2 regions of the Streptomyces tyrfis genome follow, and region 2 is predicted to be linked to the other one. Evidence: riboswitches for the same ligand, from Rfam matches in the RefSeq annotation. Region 2 holds a riboswitch; the other holds the start of a gene.
What was found. A riboswitch is a leader RNA that binds a small molecule or an ion and turns the genes downstream of it on or off. The one in region 2 is predicted to bind glycine.

Region 1: it holds a riboswitch for glycine, as region 2 does, so the genes downstream of both, gcvP (aminomethyl-transferring glycine dehydrogenase) here and gcvT (glycine cleavage system aminomethyltransferase GcvT) in region 2, are expected to answer to the same signal.

Annotation. Positions count from the first base shown of each region.
Region 1 covers NZ_JBAGJZ010000068.1:9,395-16,357, reverse strand. The annotation lists gene WA762_RS33025 (glutamate-cysteine ligase family protein) at 1-887, opposite strand, end outside; gene WA762_RS33020 (hypothetical protein) at 1,368-1,961, shown strand; gene WA762_RS33015 (DUF5999 family protein) at 2,343-2,549, shown strand; gene gcvP (aminomethyl-transferring glycine dehydrogenase) at 2,652-5,537, opposite strand; glycine riboswitch at 5,733-5,829, opposite strand; gene WA762_RS33005 (PRC-barrel domain-containing protein) at 5,943-6,311, shown strand; gene WA762_RS33000 (DNA polymerase IV) at 6,236-6,963, opposite strand, start outside.
Region 2 covers NZ_JBAGJZ010000027.1:48,425-55,387, reverse strand. The annotation lists gene WA762_RS21215 (enhanced serine sensitivity protein SseB C-terminal domain-containing protein) at 1-151, opposite strand, end outside; gene WA762_RS21210 (enhanced serine sensitivity protein SseB) at 387-1,160, opposite strand; gene WA762_RS21205 (AAA family ATPase) at 1,241-1,909, opposite strand; glycine riboswitch at 2,065-2,163, shown strand; gene gcvT (glycine cleavage system aminomethyltransferase GcvT) at 2,310-3,476, shown strand; gene gcvH (glycine cleavage system protein GcvH) at 3,622-3,999, shown strand; gene glyA (serine hydroxymethyltransferase) at 4,019-5,275, shown strand; gene WA762_RS21185 (L-serine ammonia-lyase) at 5,662-6,963, shown strand, end outside.

The DNA of each region.
Region 1 (6,963 bases), on a different contig from region 2:
AGTACCGCCAGCGGGTCCTCGTCGCCGCAGATCGGCAGCAGCGGGGGGTAGTAGCGCAGGTTCTCCTCGAAGAGCTCGTACGCCGATCCCACCCAGCGCTCGCCGAACCAGGTCCGGGGCCGCACGCCCTGGTTGCGGAGCTCCGGCGGCCTGGTGTCGGTGGCCTGCTGGAAGAGCGGCGGCCTCGATTCGCGCCACAGCTCCCGGCCGAACAGGAACGGGGAGTTGGCGCCGAGCGCTATCTGCACCCCGGCGACGGCCTGGGCCGCGTTCCACACGGCGGCGAAGCGGGCCGGGGTCACCTGGAGGTGCAACTGGACCGAGGTGCAGGCCGCCTCGGGGGTGATCGAGGACGACGTGGAGACCAGGTGCTCCACCCCGTGGATATCGAGGGAGAAATCCTCGCCCCGCGCGGCCACTATCTGATCGTTCAGCAGGGTGTAGCGGTCCGCGTCCGAGAGGTTCGACGCCACGAGATCCGAACGCTCCAGAGTCGGCAGAATTCCGATCATCACGATCCCGGCATCGACTTCGCCCGCCTTTCGGTGGGCATATCCGAGTCCGGTTCTGAGCTCTTCGGCCAGCTGGTCGAAAACGCGACCTCCCAGAGGGTGCGGAACTATGTTCACTTCCAAATTGAACATGCCGAGTTCGGTCTGGAAATCACGGCTCGCGATGCGCTGGAGAACCTCCCCGTTCATCATCTTCGGCATGCCGTCGGAGCCTGCCAGATTCAGCTCGATCTCCATGCCCATGAGGTTGCGGGGACGATCGAACCTGCCCTCCGCGAGCAGCCGCTCCAACCCCTCCAGACACCGGTGGAGCTTCCTCCGGTACCTCTGCCGATCGGACAGGTCAAAGGCGCCCGCAACGACCTTCTCCCCCATCGAAGTGTCCTTCCCTCAATTGGGCAGCCCGCGGCCCAGGCCGCTCGCGTCACGGGTCGAATATGCCCAGGCCGGTGATCCCTAACTCCCTCGCGAACTCCGCGCACCCGGTAGCCTGTGAGCGGCGGCCGGAGGCACATTCCCTCGGCATGACGCGGTGTAGGGTTTCCGTGGCCGGGGCGCGGCAATAGTAGGTGGCGTTTCAGCCGTCCGCGCCCGGAGAAAACCGCTGGCGACGACTGCGCCGCCGACGGCAAATCATCAGAAACATCGCATAATAAAGTCCTGATGACGTCTTGTCGGCAATACCGGCGACGGCTAGGGGAAACACTGCGTGAACACCTGTCGTATAAACTTTGCTGACGTGGCAGAGAGTTGACGCACCGGTGCGTCGCCGGCCTCCTCCGGCCCCGTACGCCGACAGCGTCGTCTGCACCCGCCCACGCATCACCCTGTCTCTTGAGTGAGAGGCGACCCACCATGCCGCTGCATGTTCCCCCGGCCCCCGCGCCCGCTCTGCGCAGCGTTCTCGCGGCACTCGGCTCCCCCACCGCGGTCCGCGAGGCCCGAACGCCCGCTCTCCGGTCCGCCCAGGGGCCGCTGAGCCCCGAACTGCCGCTCCCCGTCCATGTGCTGGACGGGATCGGACCGGGCGGGATCGCCCCCGCCACCCGGCTCACCGCCTGGCGGTTCGTGATCCGCGACGCGGAGCGCGCCGTCGCCGCGGCGGACACCGTGCTCACCCCGGACGGCTGGGCCTTCTCGCACTTCTTCGAGGGCCCGTACATTCCCGCGACGGAACTCGCCCTGCGCCAGGCCGAGACGGCTGCCCCGCGCTACCAGCCGCGGCTGCTGTCCATCCCGGAGCTCTACATGCTGGCGCTGTGGCTGCACGCCGACGCCGAGGCCGACGCGTCGGAGGGCTCGCTCGCGCCCGCCGATCTGCTGGTGCCGCTGGCGCCCGCGCCGCCGGGCATCGCGGCGCACCGCGCCCACCGGGTGGCCGACCTGCTCCGGGTGCTGACGTCGCGCATCGCCCCGGGCCCCGGCCCGCTGCTCGGTTCATCGGCCTGACGAAGCGTTCCGCCGGCCCGACGAAGGCGCCTCCGCCCCGGTCCTGTGCCCCGCCGCCGTTTCCCGGTGGCGGGGCACAGGGCTTCTTTCCTCCGGGCGCGGCGCACAGCGTGGCGCGCGGCCTCCGGGGGGCGCACTTCCGCCCGTTGGGACTAGCCCGGTCCGGCCACCCCGAACCACCCGAAAGGACAGTGCAATTGCGGTGAACCGTCCGGGCGGGTGACACGTCATCGGAGTAGGCGGAAGTGCTGCCGCGAAATCCCTGCGGAAAGGCTTCCGTGGGGCAACACTGGGACCGGAGCCATCGATACGGGGGAAGCGGTCATGAACGCCTCGACGAACCGCACGACATTCACCACGACGCAGCGAAAGATCCCATCCATGTGCCAGCACCAGCCGCCCTGCCCCACCGCCGACTCAGCCGACCGGGAGGCCGCCCGCCTGGTGGCGCACCATCCGGAACAGGGCTGGAGCCTGCTGTGCAACGGAGTCCTGCTCTTCGAGGACACCGGTGAGCTGCTCCCGGACGGGCAGATCATCGCCCCCCACCGGCCCCTGGCGACCGACCGGGTGATGCGGGCCGCCTGACCTGGCAGGTACAGACGGGGGCCGGCACGGAGGGAATCCTCCGCACCGGCCCCGACGCGCGCCCGTGCCGTCCCCGGACGTCCGGGCGCGGACGTCCGGGCGTCAGTTGTCGTACTCGTCCAGGGGCGGGCAGGAGCAGACGAGATTGCGGTCGCCGAAGGCGCCGTCGATCCGGCGCACCGGCGGCCAGTACTTGCCCACGGCCGAGACACCGGCCGGGAAGACCGCCTCCTCACGGCTGTAGCCGTGCTCCCACTCACCGCCCAGCATCGCCGCGGTGTGCGGCGCGTTGCGCAGCGGGTTGTCCTCGGCGCTCCACTCCCCCGAGGCGACCTTCTCGATCTCGCCGCGAATGGCGATCATCGTGTCGCAGAAGCGGTCGAGCTCCGCGAGGTTCTCGCTCTCGGTCGGCTCGATCATCAGCGTGCCGGCGACCGGGAACGACATGGTCGGCGCGTGGAAGCCGTAGTCGATCAGCCGCTTGGCGATGTCGTCGACGCTGACGCCGGTCGCCTTGGAGATCGGCCGCAGGTCCACGATGCACTCGTGGGCGACCAGGCCCGCGGGACCGCTGTACAGGATCGGGAAGTGCGGCTCCAGCCGCTTGGCGATGTAGTTGGCGGCGAGCACGGCGACCTGCGTCGCGTGCTTCAGCCCCTCCCCGCCCATCAGGCGGACGTACGCCCAGGAGATGGGCAGGATGCCGGCCGAGCCCCACGGGGCGGCCGAGACCGGGCCGACCCCGGTCTCGGGGCCCGCGGTCGGCTGCAGCGGGTGGTTGGGCAGGTACGGCGCGAGGTGCGCGCGCACGCCGACCGGGCCGACGCCGGGGCCGCCGCCGCCGTGCGGGATGCAGAAGGTCTTGTGCAGGTTGAGGTGCGACACGTCGCCGCCGAACCGGCCCGGCTTCGCGAGGCCGACCAGGGCGTTGAGGTTGGCGCCGTCCACGTACACCTGGCCGCCGGCGTCGTGCACCTCGGCGCAGATGTCCGCGACGTGCTCCTCGAACACGCCGTGCGTCGACGGGTACGTGATCATGAGCACGGCGAGCTCGTCGCGGTGCTTCTCGATCTTGGCGCGCAGGTCCTCGACGTCGACCTCGCCGTCCTCGGCGGTCTTCACCACGACGACCTTCATCCCGGCCATCACCGCACTGGCGGCGTTGGTGCCGTGCGCGGAGGACGGGATCAGGCAGACGGTGCGCTGGTCGTCGCCGTTGGCCCGGTGGTAGGCGCGGACGGCCAGCAGGCCCGCGAACTCGCCCTGGGAGCCCGCGTTCGGCTGGATCGACACCGTGTCGTACCCGGTGACCTCCGCCAGGCGCTCCTCCAGCTCACGGATGAGGGTGAGGAAGCCCTGGGCCTGCTCGGCCGGGGCGAAGGGATGCAGCGCGCCGAACTCGGGCCAGGTGATCGGCTCCATCTCGGTGGTCGCGTTCAGCTTCATGGTGCAGGAGCCGAGCGGGATCATGCCGCGGTCCAGGGCGTAGTCCCGGTCCGCGAGCCCGCGCAGGTAGCGCAGCATGGCCGTCTCGGAGCGGTGCTGGTGGAAGACCGGGTGGGTGAGGAAGTCCTCGGTGCGCAGCAGTTCCTCGGGCAGCGCGTCGGCGGCCCGGTCGTCCAGCGCGTCGATGTCGCCGTCGGCGCCGAAGGCCGCCCAGACGGCGGCGATGTGCGCGCGGGTGGTGGTCTCGTCGCAGGCGACGGAGACGAGGTCGGCGTCGACGAGCCGCAGGTTGACGCCCCGCTCGCGGGCCCCGGCCACGACGTCGGCGGCCCGGCCCGGGACGCGCACGGTGAGGGTGTCGAAGTAGCTGTCGGTCACCACGTCGACGCCGGCGGCGCGCAGGCCCTCGGCGAGGACCGCGGCGTAGCGGTGGGTGCGCCGGGCGATCAGCCGCAGCCCGTCGGGGCCGTGGTAGACGGCGTACATGGCGGCCATGACGGCGAGCAGCACCTGGGCGGTGCAGATGTTGCTGGTGGCCTTCTCGCGGCGGATGTGCTGCTCGCGGGTCTGGAGGGCCAGCCGGTACGCCTTGTCGCCGTCCGCGTCCACGGAGACGCCGACGAGGCGGCCGGGCAGGCTGCGGGCGAACTTCTCGCGCACGGCCATGTAGCCGGCGTGCGGGCCGCCGAAGCCCATCGGGACGCCGAAGCGCTGTGTGGTGCCGACCGCGATGTCGGCGCCCAGCTCGCCCGGCGAGGCGAGCAGCGTGAGGGCCAGCAGGTCGGCGGCGACGGTGACGATCGCGCCGAGCTCGTGGGCCTGCTCGATGACGGGGCGGAGGTCGCGCACCGCGCCGGAGGCGCCGGGGTACTGCACCAGGACGCCGAAGACGCCCCGCTCGGCGAACTCGGCGGGGATGCCGTCGGAGAGGTCCGCGACGACGACCTCCACGCCGGTCGGCTCGGCGCGGGTGCCGATGACGGCGATGGTCTGCGGCAGAGCGTCGGCGTCGACCAGGAAGACGCCGTTCTTGACCTTGCCGACCCGTCGCGAGAGCGCCATCGCCTCGGCGGCCGCGGTGCCCTCGTCGAGCAGGGAGGCGCCGGAGGTGGGCAGCCCGGTGAGGTCGGCGACCATCGTCTGGAAGTTGAGCAGCGCCTCCAGCCGGCCCTGCGAGATCTCCGGCTGGTACGGCGTGTACGCGGTGTACCAGGCGGGGTTCTCCATGACGTTGCGCAGGATCACCGGCGGGGTGAACGTGCCGTGGTAGCCGAGCCCGATCATCGGGGTCAGGACCTGGTTGCGCTCGGCCAGGGCGCGCAGCTCGGCCAGGACCTCGGCCTCGGTGCGGGCGCCCGGCAGGTTCAGCGCCTCGGCGCTCCTGATGACGTCGGGCACCGCGGCCGCGGTCAGCTCGTCCAGCGATCCGTAACCGACCTGGGCGAGCATCTTCGACTGCGCCTCGGCGTCGGGGCCGATGTGGCGCCGCTCGAACGGAATGCCCTGCTCCAGCTGGGAGAGCGGAGTGCGACGGGGGGTCATGGTGGAGGCCTCCTGGTCTGTCACGACCTGCGAGGGGCACCCCTGCGCGGGTGCCCGAACGGCCTCCCCCTCTGTCATCTCGACCTGAGAGCTTCACCGGCGCACCCCCGCGGGGCACCGGCTTTCACCGTCGGTGAGGAAGGGAACCGCACCGGCACCCGGCCGCACGGAACCCGCCCTGCTTTCCAGAGTGACCTCGTCCGTGCGGTACGGGGGCCTGAGAGATTCCGGGGAGGATTTGCTCCTTCGGCGCCTACGGAACGGATTCCGGAGGCTCTCCCGCACGGGGTCAGCGGCCGTCACCAGCCTACCAGCGGGGTCCGGGACGGATTTCTCGAGTGGCCAACCCCCGGATTCTGCATTTCTGTAGTGCTTGTGGAGTAGGCCGCGACCAGTGGAGGGACCGTGCAGACCGACATCGATCCGCGCAGCCTGATCGGCCGCAAGGCGTTCGACCGCAGGGGCACCAAGATCGGAACCGTGGACGAGGTGTACCTCGACGACGCGACCGGAGTGCCCGAGTGGGCGGCCGTACGCACCGGACTCTTCAGCCGGGACGCGTTCGTCCCGCTGGAACCCAGCGAATTCGTGGAGGACACCCTCCGCGTCCCCTTCGACCGCGCACTGATCAAGGACGCGCCCGACTTCGGGGTCGGCCGCCATCTCTCACCGGAACAGGAGCTCCAGCTGTACCGCCACTACGGCCTCGACGCCTCGCCCGGCGAGGCCGCCCCGGACCGGGACTTCGGCCGGCTGGCCGGCCAGGAGGAGTAGTCCCCCGGGTCGCTCACCAGCGGCAACGGGTCGGCCGGCCGCAGCTGCGGGTCGTCGGTCCGGAACGTCCGCACCCGGCCGGGCGCCGACCCGGGCGCCTCGAAACGGACCGTGACCCGCCCGACCCCGCTGCCCTGCACCCAGCCGTGGCCGTGGACGTCGTGGTGGACGTCGTGGCCGGGGGCCCAGCCCCGGGCCGCGAGCCGTTCGCCGGTCTCCGGGGCCGTCTCCGCCGCGCCGGGCGCCGCCCCGCCGGACTCGGGCTCGTCCCCCGCGTCCGTCCCGGCCGTGTCGTCGCCGGCGGCGGCCCGCTCGCCGGCGGCCTGGGCGAACAGGTCCTCCTGGGTGTAGTCGGCGAGGCCCGTGACGCCCACGCCGAGCAGCCGCACGCCCCCGGTGGTGTCCACGGCCTCCAGGAGCCGCGCGGCGGCCTCGCGGACCACCGCGGGGTCGTCCGTGGGCCCGCGCAGCGTCTCGGAGCGGGTGAGCGTGGAGAAGTCGTAGCGCCGCACCTTCAGCACCACCGTGCGCCCGGACCGGTGCGCCCCGCGCAGCCGCTGGACGCACCGGTCGGCCAGCCGCTCCACCTCCGTCCTGACCCGCACCCGGTCGTGCAGGTCGGCGTCGAAGGTGTCCTCGACCGACACCGATT
Region 2 (6,963 bases):
GCGAACCCGCCCGGCCGTGCCAGAGGAGCATCCAGATCCGGCCGTCCGCGAGGGCCTGGAGCAGCGCCTCGTACGCGTCGTAGCGCCCGGGCGTCACTTGGCGCAGCATGTGCTCGACCTGTCCGGCCGCCGCGGTGCCTGACGCAGTCACCTGGTTCCGCCCCTCTTCGATCCACTGTGCCGGCCCGCCGCTCCCGGGGCACACGGGCGCGGCACGATGCCGTGACACCCGCCATGAAACCAGCTTATGCGGCGGTCCTGACACCGACTTGACGCCTCGGGCCGGCCCGGTGGCGCCCGGCGTGCGCCGCGGCGCGGGCCGGCCCGCGCGCCCCGCACTCCCGTTCCGCGCGCCCCCGTACCGCCGTTCGCGCGCCGGCCCCGTACTACCGTTCCGCGCGTTGGTAGAACGGACGGATCCGCTCCCGCATCCAGTCGCCGACCGGGTCCTGTGCCACGTCGAGCAGGACCAGGTTGACCGGCCAGGGCACCGCCACCCGGCCCAGGGCCCGGCCCAGCGCGTCCATCGGGGCGCTCTGCCCGGCGTCGCCGTCCCAGGCGGAGAGCTCCACGCCGACGAAGAGGACGGGATCGCCGCCCTCGATGCTGGCCAGCGTGCGGCGGGCGGTGACCACCACGCCGCTCTCCTCGAACTCGCCGGCCGCGGCGGAGAGGAAGTCGACGGGCTCCTCCTGCCAGTCCGGTTCGAACAGCCGGACCCGGCCGCCGGCGGCCGGCCCGTCCAGCGCGGTGCGCCCGGTGCGGCACAGTTCGGCCACGGCGGGCGGCGGCAGCGGCATCCCGACCGCGCCGCCGGGGTTGACGGCTATGCCGAGCTGCGGCGGCAGGCCGCGGGCGAACTCCCGGGCGGGGGCGACGGTGTAGGACATCCGGTCGCCGACGCAGCCGAGGAACTGCTGCTCGGAACTGAACACGGGGACGAACGCGGCGCCGTCGATCTCCAGGGTCGGCAGGTCCAGCTCCCGCGCGTCGGGGGCGCCGCCGTTGGGCAGCGGCACCCAGACGTGGCTGCGTCCGAGCACCTCGACGAGGCGCCCGCCGGCCTCCGCCGCGCCCACCGAGGCCATCAGCACCTCTTCGAGCTCGTTGGCCGGCCATCCGTTCTCCGGATGCGACTGGACCTGTGCCGGAATGTCCACTGCTTCCCCTTCTCGCCCGAGCCTTCCGGCAGAAGGTTAACCGTCCGCCGCCGCCCGGCCGCCCGGGCCCGGGCCCGGCCTCAGGCGAACGTGATGCGCTCCAGCAGCGCCGCGGCCGCCCGGTCCAGCAGCACCGCCGAGGCGCAGCCGGACGGCGGCCGGCCCCGCTCGGCGTTCCGGAGCAGCCGGGCCACGGCCCCGCGGTGGCGGGCGAACGCGTATCCGGAGACGCCCCGGCCGCGCTCGCGCTGTCCCTCCCGCGCGGTCCCGGGCGTGACGTCGAGCAGCACCAGGTGGAGCTCCCGGCCCCGGCGGCGCGCGGCGCGGGCCAGCCAGCCGCGCACCCACGCCTGCGTCCCGCAGTCGTGCACCACGAGGGACTCGCCGGAGCGCAGCGCCCGCCACAGCCCGCCGTAGTGGGCGAGGCGGACGAGGGGGCGGTAGAGGGCGTACGGGAGGAGGCGGGGCATCAGCCGCGCCCAGCGGTCCCGGACGTCCTGGGAGTCGATGGCGCGGGCCGCGGCCGTCCGCCGGATCAGGGTGGACTTGCCGCTGCCGGGCAGCCCGGAGACCACCACCACGTCGCCCGCGGCGAAGACCAGGCCGTACCGGGCGGGGCCGTCGGGCCGCCGCAGGTCGCGCACGGCCGGCACGGGGCGGCCCGGCGCCCGCCCGTCCGGGCCCCCTGACTGCGCGGGCATCACACCGCGTGCGCCCCCCGCGGTCGTCGCGTACCGCCGTAACGTCATCGCCCTCCCCCTGCCGGGTGTCGGCCCATGGCCGGAAGTGTAAAGAAAAGGTAATGCGGCACAACCGTCCACGCCGTCGGAATCGGCCGGGGACCGACGCCCCGTTGCGGCCCGATGCGTGCGATGATGGCCCGGCCAACTGCATAAAGGCCGCTTGAATCCGCGCGGGAGAGTTCCGGTCACCACAGGTGCCCGGGCGCCGAAGGAGCAAGTTCCTCCCTTGAATCTCTCAGGCCCCGTACCGCGTGGATGAGGCAGATCTGAAAAGCGGGCCGCCACGCGGCCCCACCCAAGGTGCAAGCCGAACGGGACCCTTCGGGGGCTTTCGGCGAACCTCTCAGGTTCCGATGACAGATGGGGAGGGATTGTCCTCGCCGTCCTGCCCCCGGGAGCCATATCCATGAGCACCGCCCCCCGCCGCACCGCCCACCCGTCTCCCGCCACCGCCCTGCCTGAAGGCGCTTCGCGCCACAGCCCCCTTCAGGCCCTGCACCGCTCGCTGGGCGCGACCATGACCGACTTCGCGGGCTGGGACATGCCGCTGCGGTACGCCAGCGAGCGCGACGAGCACAACGCGGTCCGCACCCGGGCCGGCCTCTTCGACCTGTCGCACATGGGCGAGATCACCGTCACCGGCCCCGGGGCCGCGGACCTCCTGAACTTCGCTCTGGTCGGCAACATCGGCACCGTCGCCGTCGGCCGCGCCCGCTACACGATGATCTGCGCCGAGGACGGCGGCATCCTCGACGACCTGATCGTCTACCGGCTGGGCGAGGACGAGTACATGGTCGTCGCCAACGCGGGCAACGCCCAGATCGTGCTGGACGCCCTGACCGCGCGCGCCGGGGGCTTCGACGCCGAGGTGCGCGACGACCGCGACGCGTACGCGCTGCTCGCAGTCCAGGGCCCCGCGTCCCCCGCCATCCTGGCCTCGGTCACCGACGCCGACCTGGAGGGCCTCAAGTACTACGCGGGCCTGCCGGGCACGGTCGCCGGGGTGCCCGCGCTGATCGCCCGTACCGGTTACACCGGCGAGGACGGCTTCGAGCTGTTCGTCGCCCCCGAGCACGCCGAGGGGCTGTGGAAGGCCCTCACCGAGGCGGGCGCCCCGCACGGCCTGGTCCCGTGCGGGCTCTCCTGCCGCGACACGCTGCGCCTGGAGGCGGGCATGCCGCTCTACGGCCACGAGCTGACCACGGTGCTGACCCCGTTCGACGCCGGGCTCGGCCGGGTCGTGAAGTTCGAGAAGGAGGGCGACTTCGTCGGCCGCGAGGCCCTGAGGGCCGCCGCCGAGCGCGCCGAGACCGCCCCGCCCCGCAAGCTCGTCGGGCTGATCGCCGAGGGCCGCCGGGTGCCGCGCGCCGGCTACGCGGTGGTCGCCGGGGGCCAGGTCGTCGGCGAGGTGACCTCGGGCGCCCCGTCGCCCACCCTGGGCAAGCCGATCGCCATCGCGTACGTGGACGCCGCGTACGCCACGCCCGGCGCCGAGGGCGTCGGAGTGGACATCCGGGGCAACCACGAGCCGTTCGAAGTCGTGGCCCTGCCGTTCTACAAGCGTCAGAAGTGAGGCCGGACCGTCGGCGCCGCAAGCGGTTCCGGCGGCCGGGCGCGGCGTCCACGGACGTCCGCACACCGCAAAGTGACGCAATCGCGTCTCACACCGTAAGACCACCGTTCAACAGCACTCCCCCGCGTACAGGAGAATTCAGGTCATGAGCAACCCCCAGCAGCTGCGTTACAGCAAGGAGCACGAGTGGCTGTCGGCCGCCGAGGACGGTGTCGCCACGGTCGGCATCACCGAGTTCGCCGCCAACGCGCTCGGTGACGTCGTCTACGCGCAGCTCCCCGAGGTCGGCGACACCGTGACCGCGGGCGAGACCTGCGGCGAGCTGGAGTCGACCAAGTCGGTGAGCGACCTGTACTCGCCGGTGACCGGCGAGATCACGGCCGCGAACCAGGACGTCGTGGACGACCCGTCGCTGGTGAACTCCGCTCCCTTCGAGGGCGGCTGGCTGTTCAAGGTACGCGTCACGGAGGAGCCGAAGGACCTGCTCTCCGCCGACGAGTACACCGAGTTCTCCGGCAACTGAGACCCCAAGGGACCACTTGATGTCGCTTCTCAATTCCTCCCTCCACGAGCTGGACCCGGACGTCGCCGCCGCCGTCGACGCCGAGCTCCGCCGCCAGCAGACCACTCTCGAGATGATCGCGTCGGAGAACTTCGCCCCGGTCGCGGTCATGGAGGCCCAGGGCTCCGTCCTCACCAACAAGTACGCCGAGGGCTACCCCGGCCGCCGCTACTACGGCGGCTGCGAGCACGTCGACGTCGTCGAGCAGATCGCCATCGACCGGATCAAGGCGCTGTTCGGCGCCGAGGCCGCGAACGTCCAGCCGCACTCGGGCGCGCAGGCCAACGCGGCCGCGATGTTCGCGCTGCTGAAGCCGGGCGACACGATCATGGGCCTGAACCTGGCCCACGGCGGTCACCTGACCCACGGCATGAAGATCAACTTCTCGGGCAAGCTCTACAACGTGGTCCCGTACCACGTGGACGACACCGGCGTCGTGGACATGACCGAGGTCGAGCGCCTGGCCAAGGAGACCAAGCCGAAGCTGATCGTCGCCGGCTGGTCCGCGTACCCCCGTCAGCTGGACTTCGCCGCCTTCCGCCGGATCGCGGACGAGGTCGGCGCGTACCTGATGGTCGACATGGCGCACTTCGCCGGGCTGGTGGCGGCGGGCCTGCACCCCAACCCGGTGCCGCACGCCCACGTCGTCACCACCACCACGCACAAGACCCTCGGCGGTCCGCGCGGCGGCGTCATCCTGTCGACCCAGGAACTCGCCAAGAAGATCAACTCGGCGGTCTTCCCGGGCCAGCAGGGCGGTCCGCTGGAGCACGTGATCGCGGCCAAGGCGGTCTCGTTCAAGGTCGCGGCGACCGAGGAGTTCAAGGAGCGCCAGCGGCGCACCCTGGAGGGCGCCCGCATCCTGGCCGAGCGCCTGGTCCAGCCCGACGTCACCGAGGCCGGTGTCTCCGTGCTGTCCGGCGGCACCGACGTCCACCTCGTCCTGGTCGACCTGCGCGACTCCGAGCTGGACGGCCAGCAGGCCGAGGACCGGCTGCACGAGATCGGCATCACGGTCAACCGGAACGCCGTCCCGAACGACCCCCGCCCGCCGATGGTCACCTCGGGGCTGCGGATCGGCACCCCGGCCCTGGCCACCCGCGGCTTCGGCGCCGAGGACTTCACGGAGGTGGCGGAGATCATCGCCGCCGCGCTGAAGCCGTCGTACGACGCGGAGGCCCTGAAGGCCCGCGTCGTCGCGCTGGCCGAGAAGTTCCCGCTGTACCCCGGCCTGTAGCGGTCCCGGTCCGGGACGGCACCCGGCCCGAGGCCGCGACCGGCCCGGAGCATTGCCCGGTCCGGGACGGTACCCCGGCCTGAAGCCGTGCCCGGCCCGGAGCAGCGGCCGGCTCGACGCAGTACCCCGGCCCGAAGCGGGCCGGACGCACGGGCGGCCCGTCCCCCGCCCCGCACCGCCCCGCCGCGGTGCGGGCCCCGGGGGGGCCGGGTCCGTCACCCCTCGGGCGGGGCGCCCCGCACACCGGACGGTGGGCGCGGCGCCCCTCCCCGCCCCGTGCCTCCGGGTCCACCGGCCCCGCCCCCCTTCCCCGTCTCTCACCACCTGCCCTCCCCCTCGCACCACCTGGCAGACGACGGCGTCCGCCACCCACTGAGGAGTTCCCCGTGGCCATCTCGGTCTTCGACCTTTTCTCGATCGGCATCGGCCCGTCCAGCTCCCATACGGTCGGCCCGATGCGCGCCGCCCGTATGTTCGCGCGCCGCCTGAAGAACGAGGGCCTGCTCGCCCACACCGCCTCGATACGGGCGGAGCTGTACGGCTCGCTCGGCGCGACCGGCCACGGCCACGGCACCCCGAAGGCCGTCCTGCTCGGTCTGGAGGGCGAGTCGCCCCGCACCGTCGACGTGGAGACCGCCGACGAGCGGGTGGAACGCATCCGCACCACCGGCCGGATCAACCTGCTCGGCATGCACGAGATCGCCTTCGACGCCGACGAACAGCTGGTCCTGCACCGCCGCAAGGCCCTCCCCTACCACGCCAACGGCATGACGATCCTCGCCTTCGACCACGACGGCGCGACGCTGCTGGAGAAGACGTACTACTCGGTCGGCGGCGGCTTCGTCGTCGACGAGGACGCGGTCGGCGCGGACCGGATCGTCCTCGACGACACCGTCCTGAAGCACCCCTTCCGCACCGGCGACGAACTGCTGCGGCTCTCCCGCGAGACCGGCCTGTCCATCTCCTCGCTGATGCTGGAGAACGAGAAGGCGTGGCGCACCGAGGACGAGATCCGCTCGGGCCTGCTCGACATCTGGCGGGTCATGCAGGCGTGCGTCGCGCGCGGCATGTCCCGCGAGGGCATCCTGCCCGGCGGCCTCCGGGTCCGCCGCCGCGCCGCCACCACCGCCCGCCAGCTGCGCGCCGAGGGCGACCCGCAGACCCACGCGATGGAGTGGATCACCCTCTACGCGATGGCGGTCAACGAGGAGAACGCGGCGGGCGGCCGCGTCGTCACCGCCCCCACCAATGGCGCCGCCGGAATCATCCCGGCCGTGCTGCACTACTACATGAACTTCGCGGCGGGCGGCGCCACCGAGGCCGAGAAGGAGGACGGCGTCGTCCGCTTCCTGCTGGCCGCCGGGGCCATCGGCATGCTCTTCAAGGAGAACGCCTCGATCTCCGGCGCCGAGGTCGGCTGCCAGGGCGAGGTCGGCTCCGCCTGCTCCATGGCGGCGGGCGCCCTCGCCGAGGTCCTCGGCGGCACCCCCGAACAGGTCGAGAACGCCGCCGAGATCGGCATGGAGCACAACCTCGGCCTGACCTGCGACCCGGTCGGCGGCCTCGTCCAGATCCCCTGCATCGAACGGAACGGCATGGCCGCGGTCAAGGCCGTCACGGCGGCGAAGATGGCCCTGCGCGGCGACGGCAGCCACAAGGTCTCCCTGGACAAGGTCATCAAGACCATG